DNA from 3 places in the Rhizobium sp. WYCCWR 11146 genome. Region 1 is predicted to be linked to each of the others. Evidence: riboswitches for the same ligand, from Rfam matches in the RefSeq annotation. Region 1 holds a riboswitch; each other region holds the start of a gene.
The links. Region 1 has a riboswitch for FMN ahead of ribB (3,4-dihydroxy-2-butanone-4-phosphate synthase). Riboswitches for the same ligand answer to the same signal wherever they lie in the genome.
Positions count from the first base shown of each region.

Region 2: linked by a shared signal. The riboswitch ahead of HX899_RS33810 (DMT family transporter) and the one ahead of ribB (3,4-dihydroxy-2-butanone-4-phosphate synthase) in region 1 are both predicted to bind FMN.
Region 3: linked by a shared signal. The riboswitch ahead of HX899_RS20090 (6,7-dimethyl-8-ribityllumazine synthase) and the one ahead of ribB (3,4-dihydroxy-2-butanone-4-phosphate synthase) in region 1 are both predicted to bind FMN.

Region 1 is NZ_JACCEY010000024.1:521,170-526,489, forward strand. It holds gene HX899_RS22345 (DMT family transporter) at 1-699, opposite strand, end outside; gene HX899_RS22350 (SDR family oxidoreductase) at 1,027-1,794, shown strand; gene ribB (3,4-dihydroxy-2-butanone-4-phosphate synthase) at 1,881-2,516, opposite strand; FMN riboswitch at 2,643-2,793, opposite strand; gene HX899_RS22360 (glucose 1-dehydrogenase) at 2,988-3,770, opposite strand; gene HX899_RS22365 (SDR family oxidoreductase) at 4,055-4,843, opposite strand; gene HX899_RS22370 (sugar ABC transporter ATP-binding protein) at 4,866-5,320, opposite strand, start outside.
Region 2 is NZ_JACCEY010000043.1:144,199-149,518, forward strand. It holds gene HX899_RS33805 (esterase-like activity of phytase family protein) at 1-429, opposite strand, end outside; gene HX899_RS33810 (DMT family transporter) at 513-1,412, opposite strand; FMN riboswitch at 1,504-1,658, opposite strand; gene hupB (DNA-binding protein HupB) at 1,781-2,056, opposite strand; gene lon (endopeptidase La) at 2,263-4,680, opposite strand; gene clpX (ATP-dependent Clp protease ATP-binding subunit ClpX) at 5,082-5,320, opposite strand, start outside.
Region 3 is NZ_JACCEY010000024.1:65,575-70,894, reverse strand. It holds gene HX899_RS20110 (adenylate/guanylate cyclase domain-containing protein) at 1-74, opposite strand, end outside; gene HX899_RS20105 (hypothetical protein) at 290-514, shown strand; gene HX899_RS20100 (GCG_CRPN prefix-to-repeats domain-containing protein) at 624-932, opposite strand; gene HX899_RS20095 (SRPBCC domain-containing protein) at 1,120-1,566, opposite strand; FMN riboswitch at 1,812-1,954, shown strand; gene HX899_RS20090 (6,7-dimethyl-8-ribityllumazine synthase) at 2,033-2,467, shown strand; gene HX899_RS20085 (VOC family protein) at 2,720-3,409, shown strand; gene HX899_RS20080 (hypothetical protein) at 3,436-3,600, shown strand; gene HX899_RS20075 (cytochrome b) at 3,672-4,205, opposite strand; gene HX899_RS20070 (MarR family winged helix-turn-helix transcriptional regulator) at 4,186-4,662, opposite strand; gene HX899_RS20065 (antibiotic biosynthesis monooxygenase family protein) at 4,761-5,120, shown strand; gene HX899_RS20060 (LysR family transcriptional regulator) at 5,245-5,320, opposite strand, start outside.

The DNA.
Region 1 (5,320 bases):
AGTGCGCATGGCGAGGATGACCGACTGATAGCCAACGAGCACCAGCACCGATGCGAGCACGAGATGACCAAGCGCGGTGGCGCTGACCGGCTGCCAGCCGCCAAGCACCGGAATGAGCAGCGCACCGAAGAAGGAGGCTGATATGGCGGTGATGACGGTTATCATCAGCGAGGGAATCTCCGGACTGATGCTCCGGGTGGCGAGATCGCGGCCGGCCGTCGTCAGCACCGCGGCGACGCAGAGGAGGGCGGCGGCGGTGAATCCCTCAGGGCCGGGACGAATGATGATCATCACGCCGACGAGGCCGACGAGGATCGCCGACCAGCGCCGCCAGCCGACCGGCTCGCCAAAGAAGAGCGCCGCGCCGAAGGTGACGACCAGTGGCAGCGATTGCAGGATCGCCGAGGCATTGGCGATCGGCATCATGCCGAGCGCGGTGATATAGGTGACGGCGGAGAGCGTCTCGCAGATGATCCTGAAAATGATCATCGGCTGCAGCATGATGCGCCAGGAACGCAGCGCGCCCATTTTCCAGGCGATCAGATAGACGAGCAGGCTGGTGAAGAGGCCGCGCAGGAACATGATTTCGCCAGCGTTCATATAGCCGATCACCGATTTGGACAGAGCGTCGCTCGCGGAAAAGCCGGCCATCGCCATACTCATATAGATGGCGCCCTCAGTATTGCGTGACCGCGGCATGAAGAGATTCCCGTTACCTGTGCGCTCCTTTTAATCGCGAAGATGCATCAAGGGAATCGGATGAATGTCACACAAAGCATAAATCGATGATGCGGTGCACAATAACGCTGACGTCAACGCAGGCGTGTGAGTGAGATCGCCGCAAATCACCGTTTTATAAGGCGAATCCCGATACTTCCGCACGGCCATCAAGGCGGCGATGGGGACGCGCCATCGCTCCTTCCGGTTCGGCCATAGGCGTTTTTCTCTTCTTGCGCGGGAATCGGGTGGCTGCATCGCCTGATATTTGAGCATCTCACATCTCGCAACAACCCAGGAGAGACCGATATGACACTTCTCAACGACAAGATCGCCATCATCACCGGCGCAAGCTCCGGCATCGGCCGCGCGGCGGCGAAACTCTTTGCGCGGCAAGGCGCCAAGCTCGTGGTCACCGGCCGGCGGCAGGACGCGCTCGATGATGTCATCGCGGAAATCGAGGCGGAGGGTGGTCAAGCCGTCGCCATATCAGGCGATGTCAGGAACGAGGCGCTGCAGGCAAGGCTCGTCGAAACGGCGGTCTCGCGTTTTGGCCGGCTCGACATCGCCTTCAACAATGCCGGCATCCTCGGTGAGATGGGGCCGGTTGCCGGGCTGTCGCTCGAGGGCTGGCGCGAGACGATCGAGACCAATCTCACCGCCGCCTTCCTCGGCGCCAAACACCAGTCGGCGGCGATGGGAAAAGGCGGCGGATCGCTGATCTTCACCTCGACTTTCGTCGGCCACACCGTCGGTATGCCTGGCATGGCCGCCTATGCGGCGAGCAAGGCGGGGCTGATCGGCTTCGTGCAGGTGCTCGCCGCTGAACTCGGAGCGCAGAAGATCCGCGTCAACGCACTGCTTCCTGGTGGCACCGACACGCCCGCCAGCATTACCAACGCGCCTGATGCCACGCCGGAGGTGCTCGCCTTCGTGGAGGGGCTGCATGCGCTGAAACGCATGGCGCAACCCGAAGAGATCGCCAATGCGGCGCTTTTCCTCGCCTCCGACATGTCGAGCTTCGTGACCGGCACGGCGATGCTGGCCGATGGCGGCGTTTCAATCAGCCGGACATAGGGTGGGCAAGGGAAGGTGCCCTCAGGGTCATCGCTTCGGCACGTTCTTAGTTGCGGCGGGCTGTGCCACCGCAACAAAGGCATCGATCAAGCGACTTCGCGTATGTCTTTTACTACCTGGCGGTCGAGATAGGCGATCAGATCCTCGATGGTGACGAGGGGTAGGTTGTGGCGTTCGGCGAAGAGCGTGAGTTCGGGCAGGCGAGACATGGTTCCGTCGTCGTTGGCGACTTCGCAGATGACGCCGGCGGGGACCCTTCCGGCAAGGCGGGCGAGATCGATGGCGGCTTCGGTATGGCCAGGGCGGCCGAGCACGCCGCGGGGATTGGCGCGCAGCGGAAAGATATGGCCGGGGCGGGCGAAATCGGCGGGCTTTGCGCGATCATCGACCAGGGCGCGGACGGTGGCGGCGCGGTCCGCCGCAGAAATGCCCGTCGTCGTGCCCTTGAGATAATCAACCGAGACCGTGAAGGCAGTTTTGTGCGATTCCGTGTTGTTGGGCACCATCAGCGGAATGTCGAGCGCATCGAGACGCTCGCCTTCCATGGCGATGCAGACGAGACCACGGGCGTGGGTCATCATGAAGGCGATTGTTTCCGGGGTGACGGCATCGGCCGCGACCACGATATCGCCCTCGTTTTCCCGGTTCTGGTCGTCGACGACGACGACCATCTTGCCGCTGGCAATGGCTGATATGGCATCTTCAATTGTTGCGATAGTCATGCTGTCTGGCCTTTCAAGGGTTATGTCAGCGGACTGACATGGTCTGCTCGGCTCAATCCGTGAGCGAGCCTTCTGCCCTTGGGCGAACAAACGTCAGCCGCCTCCAGGATGGAGTGCGACTGCCCGTGTTGTCCTCTTCCATCCGGACTATACCGTCGGCTCCGGCATCTCACCGGATCTGCTGACCTTCCGACAGGAGGTGCCGGAAGCGCTCGCGGGCTCCAGGATTGCTCCTGATACCGCCGGTGGGGAATTACACCCCGCCCTGAGAACACTTCAAAGATAGGACCAAAAACAGGCGGATGGCAAGGTCACTCGACCAGGCAAAAATGCAAAGCTGCCCTAACGCCGATGGACACACTGTTCACACAGAGGCGACGACCGTGTCGCCTTCCGCACTTCGCTCGTGGTTTGCTCTTTGTTCGATGCATGTCGTTGTCCCAAAACCGCTACGCAATTTGGGCGCCTGCATCAGGACATGATCAGGCCGCCGTCGACATTGATCGTCTGGCCGGTGATATAGGCAGCGTCATCGCTGGCGAGGAAGGTCACCAGGCCGGCGACATCTTCGCCGGAGCCGGCCCGTTTCATCGGGATGCCTTCGACCCATTCCTTCATCAGTTCGCCGGGGGCGTAGTTGCCGAGCAGCTTGCCCCAGGCCTGGTCGTTATAGGCCCACATGTCGGTCTCGATGATGCCGGGGCAGAAGGCGTTGACGGTGATCTTCTCGGTCGCGACTTCCTTGGCCAGGCTCTGGGTGATTCCGACGACGCCCATTTTCGAGGCGGCATAATGCGGGGTGTAGATGAAGCCGTCGCGGGCTTGGCCGGAAGCGGTGTTGATGATGCGGCCGCCGCGCTTGTGCTTGCGCATTCTTGATATTGCCTCCTGGGCGCAGAGGAAGACGCCCTTGGTGTTGACGGCCATGACCTTGTCCCACTCGTTTTCGGTCAGGTCCTCGACGCGGGCGATGGTGATGACGCCGGCATTCTGGATCGAAACGTCGACCGAGCCGAATTCCTTCTCGGCGGCATCATAGAGGGCGGTGACGCTTGCCTTGTCGGTGACATCGCCGATGAAGGAGATCGCCTTGCCGCCTTCGGTTCGGATCTGTTCGGCAACGCCGTGGACCAGCTCCTCATTGGCCGAGACGACGAGATTGGCGCCTTCGCGCGCAAAGCGTCTGGCGATGGCGGCGCCGATGCCGCGACTGCCCCCGGTAATGACGACAGTCTTCTGCTCAAAGCGTTTCATGCTCTTTCCTTGTGTCACTCGATAAACAGCAAATCTGGGTGCGACCTACCATGCGATCATTATTGGATCTCAACCGGTTGTCGCAAATTCAGGCAGCCTTTAGCGCCGATGACGACGCCCGAGCCCTCCGTCCGTTAGACAGCCCGTTCGATCGGCGTGAAGGGCGGGCAGACGGCGATATCGCACGCCGTCTTGCCCGTTAGTCCCTTCAGCGCCTCGATCTCAGCCAGGGAGGAAGCGAGACCGGTCACTTTCCAGCGGCGGCAATGAGCTTTCTCATCGCATCACCAGCAGCAGAAACCGCCATCGACAAGAAGATCGACGCCGGTCACGAAACTTGCTGCATTCGACAGCAGAAACACCGCCGGGCCTACCATCTCGTCCACCGCTGCCATGCGCTGCATCGGCGTCTGCTCTTCGAAGAGCTTGGTCTGGTGGACCATCTCCGGACGGGTGTTCATGGGCGTTGCCGTGTATCCGGGGGAGATGGTGTTGACGCGAATGCCGCGGTCGACCCATTCCATCGCCATGGACTTCGACATATGGATCACGCCCGCCTTGGAGGCGTTATAGTGCGCTTGGCTCAGCCCCCGGTTTACGATCACACCCGACATGGAAGCGATGTTGACGATGGAGCCGCGCCCATTCTTCAGCATGGCGCGAGCCTCTGCCTGGCAGGAAAGAAAGACGCCTTTCAGGTTGATATCCATCAACGTCTGATATTGGTCCTCCTCCATTTCTTCCGCTGCGTTCGCGTTAGCGATGCCTGCAGCGTTGACTGCAAGTGTCAATGGGCCGAGATCGGCTTCGGTCCGTGCTACGGCATCTCCAAGGGAAGATTTGCTCGTGACATCCGCCGCGATCTGGATCGAGCGGCGGCCGGCGGCGCGAATATGTTCAGCCGTCTTGGCCAGCCCGTCGTCGGTTCGACGGTCGAGCAACGCCACGTCCGCCCCGCATTGCGCAAGGCCGATGGCAATGCGCTGCCCAATGCCGCTTCCGGCTCCGGTAACGATGGCAACCTGGCCGCTGAGATCGAAAAGCTTCGGGGCGTTCAGAGTGATGTCGGACACCGCTCTTCCTTTCTCTGTCTGTTTAGATGGTAGCTAGCTCCATGACCGAAACGTCATTTGCCTGGTCACGATTGAGAATGCCTGCCTGTTTGCCTTGCGCAAGCACGAGAATGCGATTGGAGACTCCGAGAACTTCCTCAAGGTCCGAGCTTACGACGATGACCGCCACGCCCCGTTTTGCAAGATTGACGATGATGTCGTAGATGCCCGCTCGGGCGCCGACGTCGATGCCTCTCGTCGGTTCGTCGAGCACGACGACCTTAGGATCGCGCATCAGCCATTTCGCGATGACCACCTTCTGCTGGTTGCCGCCGGACAGGTCCGAGGCATATTGCTCCGCACGGCCCTTTACGCCGAACTTGGCAACTGCCTTCTCCGCAAACGAGCGCTTGACGCTCGGCGTAATCCAACGCCCGCCCAGCTTGTCGAGATTGGCGTAGATAATGTTCTCGCCGATCCGGTGCCCGACAATCAGGC
Region 2 (5,320 bases), on a different contig from region 1:
ATCGCACGTGTTTTCGATCTTCTTGGTCGCCACGTCGACGATCGCCAGACGGCCCGAGGGCTTCGCCTTGCTTTCGGAGGTGTTGACGGCAACCAGCGCCTTGCCGGCGCTCGAGGTGACCGAAGTCGGCTCGCCGTCCATCATCAGCGCGCCGCCTGCCTTGGGGGCCTTGGCATCGGTAATGTCGATAAAGCCGATCGCGCCGAGCGGGCTGTCGCTATAGATCAGCGTGTTGCCGTCGTCGGTCGCGGTGATGATCTCGGCGGAGCTCACCGAAAGCTTGTCCTTGTCGGCCGGCAGGTTCTCTGCGACCGGGAAGGAAGCGATGCGGTTGAAAACCGGCTCGGCCGCGGCCGGAAAGGCTACCGATGCGAGAAGCACGGCAGCAAGCGCTGCGCTGCGCGATGAAATTGTCATGAAATCCCCCATGTGTCGAACATTCGAAACATGAGTTTTCTGCGGGAGCCGCATGACAGAGGCATGACAGATGCGGCATTTTGCGTCAAATCATGTCAGGCAAGTTTCCGCTCCCGGCGCATCTCGTTTCGCATGATGAACAGCGAAGCAGACAGGATGAGAGCCGCTCCCAGCCAGAGGTAACCCGCCGGCGCATAGCCGAAGAACAGCCAACCGGCCAGCACGTTCAACGGCAGCTTCAGATCGTCGAACGGCTGGACGTAGGCGGCATCCGCTGCGGCATAGGCAAGCGTCAGGAAATACTGCGCTACGGCAGTCAGCAGCCCCGCCAGCAGGAACAGAGCAAGGGTTGCGCCCGTCGGCACTGCAAAGCCTGCCGCAAGCGCCAGCCCGCCGTTTATCGGCGTCAGCAGAACGAGCAGCCAGACGGTGATCGTCTCCGGCCGTTCGATGCCTGTCAGGCTCTTGGTGATCAGCGACGAGGCGCCCCACAGCAGCGCCGAAAGCACAGGCAAGAGAGCCGCCCAGCCAAAACCATCAGACCATGGCTGCAGAATGATCATCGCTCCGGTGAAGCCCGCCGCCGTCGCTGCCCAGCGGGCCGGGCCGACGCGCTCACCCAGAAAAAGCCGGGCGCCCAGAATGATGAAGAAGGGCGAGGTCATCACCAGTGCGATCGCCTGCCAGATCGGCACCGCGGCAAGGCCGGCGACCCAAGCCTCGACGCCGAGCGCGGCAAGCACGACGCGCGCAAGGTGACGCCAGGGATAGCGCGTGCGCATCGCCGCAAGGCCGAGCCTCTTCAGGAACGGCAGCGAAAACAGGAAGGCGAAGCCATATTGCCAGAAGGCTGCCGACGCCGAGGGAAAGGCAAGCTTCATCGTCAGCCATTGGGTGACGACGTTGAGAAGCGAAAAGGCAATGCCGGCAAGGACCATCCAGAGTGCCCCGACAACGGCGCGGGATGGCTCGACGGCAACGGAAGTCTGATTCATGTCTTTCATCCATAAAAGGGACCAACATAAATCAGGACGCATGAACCCCGACAGGCGACACAGGGCAACCCCTGCCCTTCGCACGGCCGACGCTCATTCTCTTCCATCCGGACTTTAACCGTCGGCTCCGGAATCGCACCGGATCTGCTGACCCTTCCCCCGCTTGGACACGAGAGAAGGCGCTCGCGGGCTCAGGCCGAAACCCTTACCGCCGGTGGGGAGTTTCACCCCGCCCTGAGAACAGAAACGTCGTAGATTAAAGCCCGGGCGACAGCAAGGCCCGCCAAGCAAAAGGGGTCCGGCAAAGCCGAACCCCTCTTAAATCCTGCACAACCGGTCTCGTTTCCGGCTGGTGGGATAATCTCAGATCAGCCGTTGACGGCGTCCTTCAGGCCCTTGCCGGGCGTGAATTTCGGCACGTTGCGAGCCGGAATGTCGACTTCAGCGCCCGTCGACGGGTTACGGCCCTTCGATGCGGCACGATGAGAAACGGTGAAGCTGCCGAAACCCGCGAGGCGAATGTCGCCCTTGTTCTTGAGTTCAGCCTGGACAACGTCGAAAACCGCGTCAACAGCGGAAGCCGCGTCAGACTTCGTCAGTCCTGCCTTTTCGGCTACTGCGGACACGAGTTCATTCTTGTTCATGTTTCCACCCCTTTCTAAATGGTATGAAACGACTCAAAAGTAAGCTAGGCGCAGAATAGGTTTCATCAGGCCCGCCGAAAACCCAAAAGCCCTGCAAATCAAGGAAAAGCAAGCGTCTACATGACGTTTTCACAAAAAAGGCTGGCGTTTCCGCCAGCCTTTTTCCGTGTTTTGGGCCAATTGGGCATAAATGTGGCAAAGGCCACTCAATGCGCTATGGTTGCGCCTGTCTCATCGAGGCCTTCGACCGATGTGATGACCGGCGTTTCCACCGTGCCATCCCATTCGATCGGCTCCGGCCGCCGGATCAGCGCATGCTTGATCACCTCGCCCATGCGGGATACCGGGATGATCTCCATGTTGTTCTTCACGTTGTCAGGAATCTCCGCCAGGTCCTTGGCGTTTTCCTCCGGAATCAGCACCTTCTTGATGCCGCCGCGAAGCGCTGCGAGCAGCTTTTCCTTGAGACCACCGATCGGCAGCACACGGCCACGAAGGGTGATTTCGCCGGTCATGGCCACATGCCTGTCCACTGGAATGCCGGTCATGATCGAGACGATCGCGGTTGCCATGGCGACGCCTGCCGAGGGGCCATCCTTCGGCGTCGCGCCTTCCGGCACGTGCACGTGGATATCGCTCTTGTCGAAGCGCGGCGGCTCGATGCCGAAATCGACAGCGCGCGAGCGGACATAGGAGGCCGCTGCCGAGATCGATTCCTTCATGACTTCCTTCAGATTGCCGGTGACGGTCATGCGGCCCTTGCCCGGCATCATCACGCCTTCGATGGTCAGCAGTTCGCCACCGACTTCCGTCCAGGCAAGACCGGTCACGACGCCGACCTGATCCTCGCCCTCTGCTTCGCCATGGCGGAAGCGCGGGACGCCCAGATAGTCGGAGATGTTGGCAGCCGTCACGTGAACGGCCTTCGTCTTGCCCTTGATGATCTCGGTGACCGCCTTGCGGGCGAGTTTCATCAGCTCGCGCTCGAAGTTGCGGACGCCGGCTTCGCGGGTATACTGCTGGCTGATCGACATCAGGGCGTCGTCGCTGACCGAGAATTCTTCCGGCTGCAACGCATGTTCCTTGATGGCCTTCGGCAGCAGGTGCCGCTTGGCGATTTCGCGCTTTTCATCCTCGGTGTAGCCGGCGATACGGATAATCTCCATGCGATCCATCAGAGGCGCTGGAATATTCAGCGTATTTGCCGTCGTGATGAACATCACATCCGACAGGTCGTATTCGACTTCCAGATAGTGGTCCATAAAGGTCATGTTCTGGGCCGGATCGAGCACTTCGAGCAGGGCCGAGGACGGATCACCGCGATAGTCCTGGCCGAGTTTGTCGATCTCGTCGAGCAGGAAGAGCGGGTTGGACTTCTTCGCCTTCTTCATCGACTGGATGACCTTGCCGGGCATCGAGCCAATATAGGTGCGGCGGTGACCGCGGATTTCGGCTTCGTCGCGAACGCCGCCAAGCGCCATGCGGACATACTCACGGCCGGTCGCCTTGGCGATCGACTGGGCGAGCGAGGTCTTGCCGACGCCCGGAGGACCGACGAGGCAGAGGATCGGGCCCTTGATCTTGGTGGCACGGGCCTGCACGGCCAGATATTCGACGATGCGCTCCTTGACCTTGTCGAGACCGAAGTGATCGGCTTCGAGGATCTTCTCGGCATTGTTGAGATCGGCCTTGATCTTCGACTTCTTGCCCCAGGGAATGCCGAGCAGCCAGTCCAGATAATTGCGCACGACGGTGGCTTCCGCCGACATCGGGCTCATCTGGCGCAGCTTCTTCAGTTCCGCATCGGCCTTTTCACGGGCTTCCTTGGACAGCTTGGTCTTGGAGATGCGCTCTTCCAGTTCGCTCATCTCGTCGCGGCCTTCCTCGCCGTCGCCGAGTTCCTTCTGGATCGCCTTCATCTGTTCATTGAGGTAGTATTCGCGCTGGGTCTTCTCCATCTGGCGCTTGACGCGCGAGCGGATGCGCTTTTCGACCTGCAGGACCGAGATCTCGCCTTCCATGAAGCCGAGGGCCTTTTCGAGGCGCTGTTTGACGCTGGTGGTCTCCAGCATCTCCTGCTTCTCGGTGATCTTGATCGACAGATGCGAGGCGACCGTATCGGCGAGCTTGGAATAGTCGTCGATCTGGCTTGCGGCGCCGACCACTTCGGGCGAAATCTTCTTGTTGAGCTTCACGTAGCTCTCGAATTCGGAGACGACCGAACGCGACAGGGCTTCCAGTTCGACCGGATCGTCATGCGGCTCCTCGAGCACATGGCCGAGCGCCTCGTAAAAATCCTCGCGGCTGGTATAAGTGTCGATCTCGGCGCGGGCGCGGCCTTCGACCAGAACCTTCACGGTGCCGTCGGGCAGCTTCAGGAGCTGCAGCACGTTCGCCACGGTGCCTACATTGTGGATCGCGGAAGGATCCGGATCGTCGTCGCTGGCGTTGATCTGCGTCACCAGCATGATCTGCTTGTCGGAACCCATGACCTCTTCGAGCGCACGGATCGACTTTTCCCGTCCGACGAACAGCGGCACGATCATATGCGGGAAAACCACGATGTCGCGCAGGGGCAGAACAGGGTAGGCAGTGCTGCTCGCTACAGACGTTTTCTTCGTCATTTTATGTCCTTTCCATCGTCCCGTTGCCGGGCTCTCTGCACGGCCGCTTGGGACCGGCCGGCAATCTCACTTGTTGCTACAAGTGGAGGTTCTGACTACGCTTTTCAAGCCACGCTAACGCCCGCGTCCCTCGGATGTGACAGCTTTATTACAACGGAACGCCAACACTATGAAGCGCGTGGCTGGACCGGCGCTTACCACTTCCGACCCGGCTAAAATGCAAACGCCAGCAAGAGGCTTACGGATCATTGCATCATTGCCAAGCACTACCCCTTGCGCAACATCGGCAAAGGCAATTTCGGTTCCCACCGGCAAATACTAACAGCGCTTCGCATGGTTTTTCAAATAGAAAGGGGCCTGCCTATGGCAAGCCCCCAAAATAATCACACGAAAGCCTAAGCTCACGCCGAAGCGTTGGCCTTTTCTTCCTGGCGATCGGCATAGATGTAAAGCGGACGGGCCGAACCGCGCACCACTTCCTCGGAGATAACGACCTCGCGAACGCCTTCCAGCGTCGGCAGTTCGAACATCGTGTCGAGCAGGATCTTCTCCATGATCGAGCGAAGGCCGCGGGCGCCGGTCTTGCGCACGATCGCCTTGCGGGCGATTTCGCGAAGAGCGTCCTCGTGGAAATTCAGTT
Region 3 (5,320 bases), 460 kb from region 1:
GCCAGAAACCGTTCGGGACCAGGCGAGGCTCCAGCCTCGTCAACCAGCCAGGCAAGGGGAGATGGCAGATCCATCGCTTAACATCGCACGCCCACGTGGACGTCCGCAAGGACATCCCCGGAGTGATCGCGAGGACGTTTCCAGCGACTCAGCCTGTCGCCCGCAAAGGCCGTCCGCATCCCTGTCGAAAACCATTCACCGCGGTGGAAAACGAAAAATAAACACTTTAAACTTGCACGGCTTTGATTCCATTATAAGGTCGGTCGTCATCGTGTGATTGAGGGGTGCGATGGGTACGATTTTCTGGCCGAAAGATCCGCTGGATGGGAATGACATGACGCTGCTGACGTCGATCCTTCGGCGATGGTGCGAAAGATATCAGGTCGAGCTGACGGCAGAGGAGAGCAGCCGCAAGGCGAAGGAACTCGTCGAATGGTTCGAATTCGGCGTCAAGGATCCCGTCGAACTCGAGGAGCTGATCGACGACAAGTACTGGCTCGTCAGCAGGATCTGACCGTATCGAACAAATCGGGAGGACGCTGCCGGTCAGCGTCGGCGAACCTGTCTCATCAGAAAAGGCCGGGCGAAAATCGCTCCGGCCTTCGTCCATCTAAGCGAGACCCTTAGTCATCATCCCGCCAACGGCGGTCGCGATCCCAACGCCGCTCATGGCGCCAGCGCGGGCCATCCCAATGCCGGTGACGCCGTTCCCAGCCCCCTCGCGGCGGGCCACCGTAAAAAGCGACCGGCGGCGGGCGGCGCCAGTTTCGCCGGCATTCGCCCCAGCGCGTCAGATGCCAGCCGCGACCGCACGCGTAGTCGACCGTTGTGATATTGCTCTGGACATTGATTGTCCCCATCGGCATCGCCTGCGCTGTGCCGAACGAGAGGCTGCCAGCGAGCAAGGCAGCCGCGATAGAAAGTGCCTTCATCGAGAACTCCATTTCAATCCAGCCGTCCACAGCTTATGACCGCCAAATTGAACTGGAGATGAACTGCGCGTTCATGTTTGCGGGAGAAAAAGAAGCGCTTCCGCACGGCCGGTCTGAGCGCTCGCCGACCGCTGTTGTCGCAACGCCAAGCGCCTTCAGAGACGCCCCCGCCGCCCGCAAGAATTGTTCATGTCCTGCCGTAAAAAGGGTCGGGACCCGGATCACCCCCGGCAGCAACCTCGGTCAGCCGTCCGAGATAATGTGCCCAGCCCTCCGCATGGCCGGCGCATTGCTCGGCGCTCGGCAGGCCGCTATGGGTGAGCCGCAGCAGCGTTCCGCCTCCCTGCTCGATCAGATCGATCTCGACCAGGCTCGACCCCGGCGGCACCACCTCGCTGCCGTCCCAGCCGAAGCTGTAGGCAAGGCGATGAACCGGCACCACCTCACGAAACGAGCCGCGTGCAAAGCGGGCACCGGTAACGTTGACGAGATAGAGCCCGCCGGGCTGCGGCTCGACCTGCGCCTCCGTTCCCATCCAGCGCAGGATCTTTTCCGGGTCGGTCATCAACGCGAACACCGCGGCCGGCGGCGCCGCGATATGCGCCTCGCGGCGGACGACGAAGGGGTCTTGCATCTCTCTCTCCCATAGTTGCCACGGCCCTGCCCGCCTCCGGTGGAGCGGCGCATCCTGTCCTGCCGTGCTATTCTGACGTGAATGTCCTCAATGGGAGCATGTAGGCGCGAGCCCATCCTCCGCAAGTGGCTTGCCCGTCGCGATCGACGAACAAGCGAAATCGCCGCGTCGGGAGCCCTGATCCAGCTCCCGCCGCGAATGCATTTCGACCTATTGCCAGCCCGTCACCTTCCCCCTATTGTTCGCGCCGTTCTCAGGGCGGGGTGAAAGTCCCTACCGGCGGTATGCAATTTTGATTGCGAGCCCGCGAGCGCCTTCTCAGGAAGGGTCAGCAGATCAGGTGAGATGCCTGAGCCGACGGTCATAGTCCGGATGAAAGAGAACGTGCGTTCCTGCCGCCCTTGCGGCTGTCGGGAACGTTCGTGATCGCCTTGGGTGATGTGTCTGTTCGCCAAAGGAGATTACCGTGACACCCACCCGCTACGCCTTCGTCAAAGCCAGCTGGCACGCCGACATCGTCGACCGCGCCCTTGAGGGCTTCTACCAGCTCGTTCCGCCCGAGCAGGTCGACGTGTTCGATGTTCCCGGCGCATTCGAAATGCCGCTGCTTTCCCGCGATCTTGCCGCAACTGGGCGCTACGGCGCCGTCATTGCCGCGGCCTTCGTCGTCGACGGCGGAATTTACCGCCACGAATTCGTCGCCCAGGCCGTCGTCGATGGGCTGATGCGCGCCGGCATGGATACCGGTGTGCCGGTACTGTCGGTTTCGCTGACGCCGCATCAGTATCAGGAAACCGAGCACCATAAGCAGATCTACCGCTCACATTTCGTCGAGAAAGGGCGCGAGGCAGCAAAGGCGGCACTGACGATCGGCAAAACCCGCGCCGCTCTCGCTGCGTGAAAGCGGCTCGACGAGCAGAACAACAACAGCCGATGAAGACGGCGGGCCAATCCCGCCGTCGACCACTCAGATCGACATGACCTTGCCAACCCCCGCGGATCGGGAGCGGCGCGCCTAGCGTCGCCGCGGAATCCGCCAATACCGGTCAAATCAGACAGAATAATTGATTCGACGGCCTCACCGCGCCGTGGTCAACTTCGGTCGTCACGCGTCAGCAATTCTCAAGGCATCCAAAACCCCAAGGAGCTTAAGATGAGCAATGCACTGCGCAGCGAAACCCCCATGCAGACCCCGAAAACACATCCCGTCGACACCAAGCTCGAGGTCGTCGTCATCCCTGTTTCCGATGTCGACCGCGCCAAGCGCTTTTACGACGGCCTGGGTTGGCGGCTCGACGCCGACTTCGCCAATGATGCCGATTTTCGGGTGATCCAATTTACGCCGCCGGGCTCCGGCTGCGCGATCATCTTCGGCAAGAACGTCACGGCCGCCGCCCCCGGTTCCGCCCAGGGGCTCTATCTTATCGTCTCCGACATCGAGGCCGCCCGCCGCGATCTCATCGCCCGCGGCGTCGAGGTCAGCGAAGTGTTCCATGACGCGGCCGGCGTCTATGCCGGCAAGGACGAACCCTATCTGTTCGGGCGGCTCCGCATTGCCGGCCGCGATCCCGATCACCGCAGCTACCGTTCTTTCGCCTCCTTCAAGGATCCCGATGGCAACGGCTGGCTGTTCCAGGAAGTCACCACGCGCCTGCCAGGACGCATCGACGCCGACGGGACGACATTCACCAACTCAACCGATCTCGCGTCAGCCATGCGCCGTGCGGCGACCGCGCACGGTGAACACGAGAAGCGAAACGGCGGCAAACACGACGAGAACTGGCCGGACTGGTACGCCGAATACATGGTCAGCGAACAGGCCGGCAAGCAGCTGCCCTTATAGGCAAGGGCGGCGGCATCACGCAGACGGTGACATTTGAGAAGCGTCTCGGCGGCAACGGCGCGGCGCTTCATCGCGCCTTCTTGGTGCACAGCGGTCACCATACCGTCGAGCCGGTCCCGCTGATCGTCGATCGTCGAATTGGGCGTGGCACTGGCCAGCTCGTTGCCGGCGTGGCGATCTGCGTCTCCTGAGTCAGGCCCGAACGCGGCCGCCTGACAGATCTTCGAGAAGCCAAACATTTGACATCGAACGCGGCGGGATCTCAGCCGCCATACCACATCCGCCGCAGCAGGTGATCGCCGCGGACAAACTGGTGATAGAGCGCGGCACCGGCATGGAAGACCAGCAGGCCGACAAGCAGGAAGGCGCCGAACCCATGCGGGCCACGCGGCGGATAGGCGGTGAAATCAGGCAGCGTGGCGCCGGCTGCCTCGAAGATGGCGGGAGCAGCGCCACTGAGGATCATCATCCCGATGCCGCTGGCGACCATGCCGAGAATGAAAATGTAGAAGGCGACGTGAACAAAGCCCGCAAGGCGCTCCTGCCAGCGAGGCGATGCCGGCACCGGCGCAGGCTTACGATCGAAACGCCACCACCAGACAATGCGAAGAGCCGTTAGAAGCAGGACGACGATCGCCATCGGAATGTGGAAACGCAACAGCCCGGCCTTGGTCGCGGCGTCCATGGCGTTGGCAGCCCGGAAGCCGGAGCCGAGCAGTGCCAGGATCAGAACCGCACTCAGCCAGTGGATCGAGACCGCTATTGCGCCATAGCGATCAGGCCTGCTCTTCAACATCTCCATGTCCTTCCAGTTTGTTGCGCAGCGCCTTCATGACGGCATGCGTGGTTTTGAGATCCTCGACCTGAAGCCCTTCCGAGAGCATGTCGACCCACGGGGCCTGCAGGCGCATGGCGATTTCATATGCCTGGTTTCCCTTGTCCGTCAGCACGACGAGTTGTGCCCGTCGGTGGTGCGGGTTGGGTTGGAACGCCAGAAGCCCCTCCTTCTCCAGATCGTTGACGATACGCTGAACGTTCTGGCGGTTGGCGCCCATGTCGCGCGCCAGCCACGCGACCGGCTGCGGCCGGCCTGCCGTGGCGACGGTGCCGAGGACATGCCAGCGGGCGCTGGTCAGGCCGAGCCCGTCGACGAGCTTGTCGCCCGCGTTGATCATCCGGTTGTTGAGCCGGAAGAGATCCAGAATGAGGTCGGTCAAAGCTGTTCCGGCCGGGGTGCGTTGGGGTTCGTGCATTTGTCACCATATAGCTATATTGACATCATAGTGTCAAATTGAATATGTATCCGTATCACCAGATTGACATCATGTAACCAAATCAGATGGAGTCGCTCATGCGCCCGATGGACCCCGCCTTCCCGATCGATCGCCAAATCGCGATCGATGCCTCCGCGATCGTCCTCATCAACCTTTTCACGCTCGACAAGGCCGACGAGCAGGCCTTCCTTGATGCCTGGCAGGCCGATGCGGCCTTCATGAAACGGCAGCCTGGCTTCGTCTCGACCCAGATGCATCGCGCCATCGGCGAAAGTCCTGCTTATCTCAATTATGCCGTCTGGGAATCGACCGCCGACTTCCGGGCCGCATTCTCGCATCCGGAGTTTCGGGCGAAGCTCTCGGACTATCCGTCCTCGGCGGTCGCCTCCCCGCATCTCTTCCAGAAGGTCGCCGTGCCAGGCATCTGTGTGGCGTAAGCAAAGCGGCGGTGGTGGAGCATGTCGGAGGAGCTCCCTTGACCAACGGGCTGAAGGGCACGAGCCTCGACGGCCAAGTCCTTGAGCGTCGGGATGATCTCGGCCTCCGGCTCGCCGGAAGCCGTCATTGCGATGCGGGAGACATCTGCGACGTTATCCAATCGGAAAATGCGAGCATGGCCGCTGTTGGCGGCCTCGAT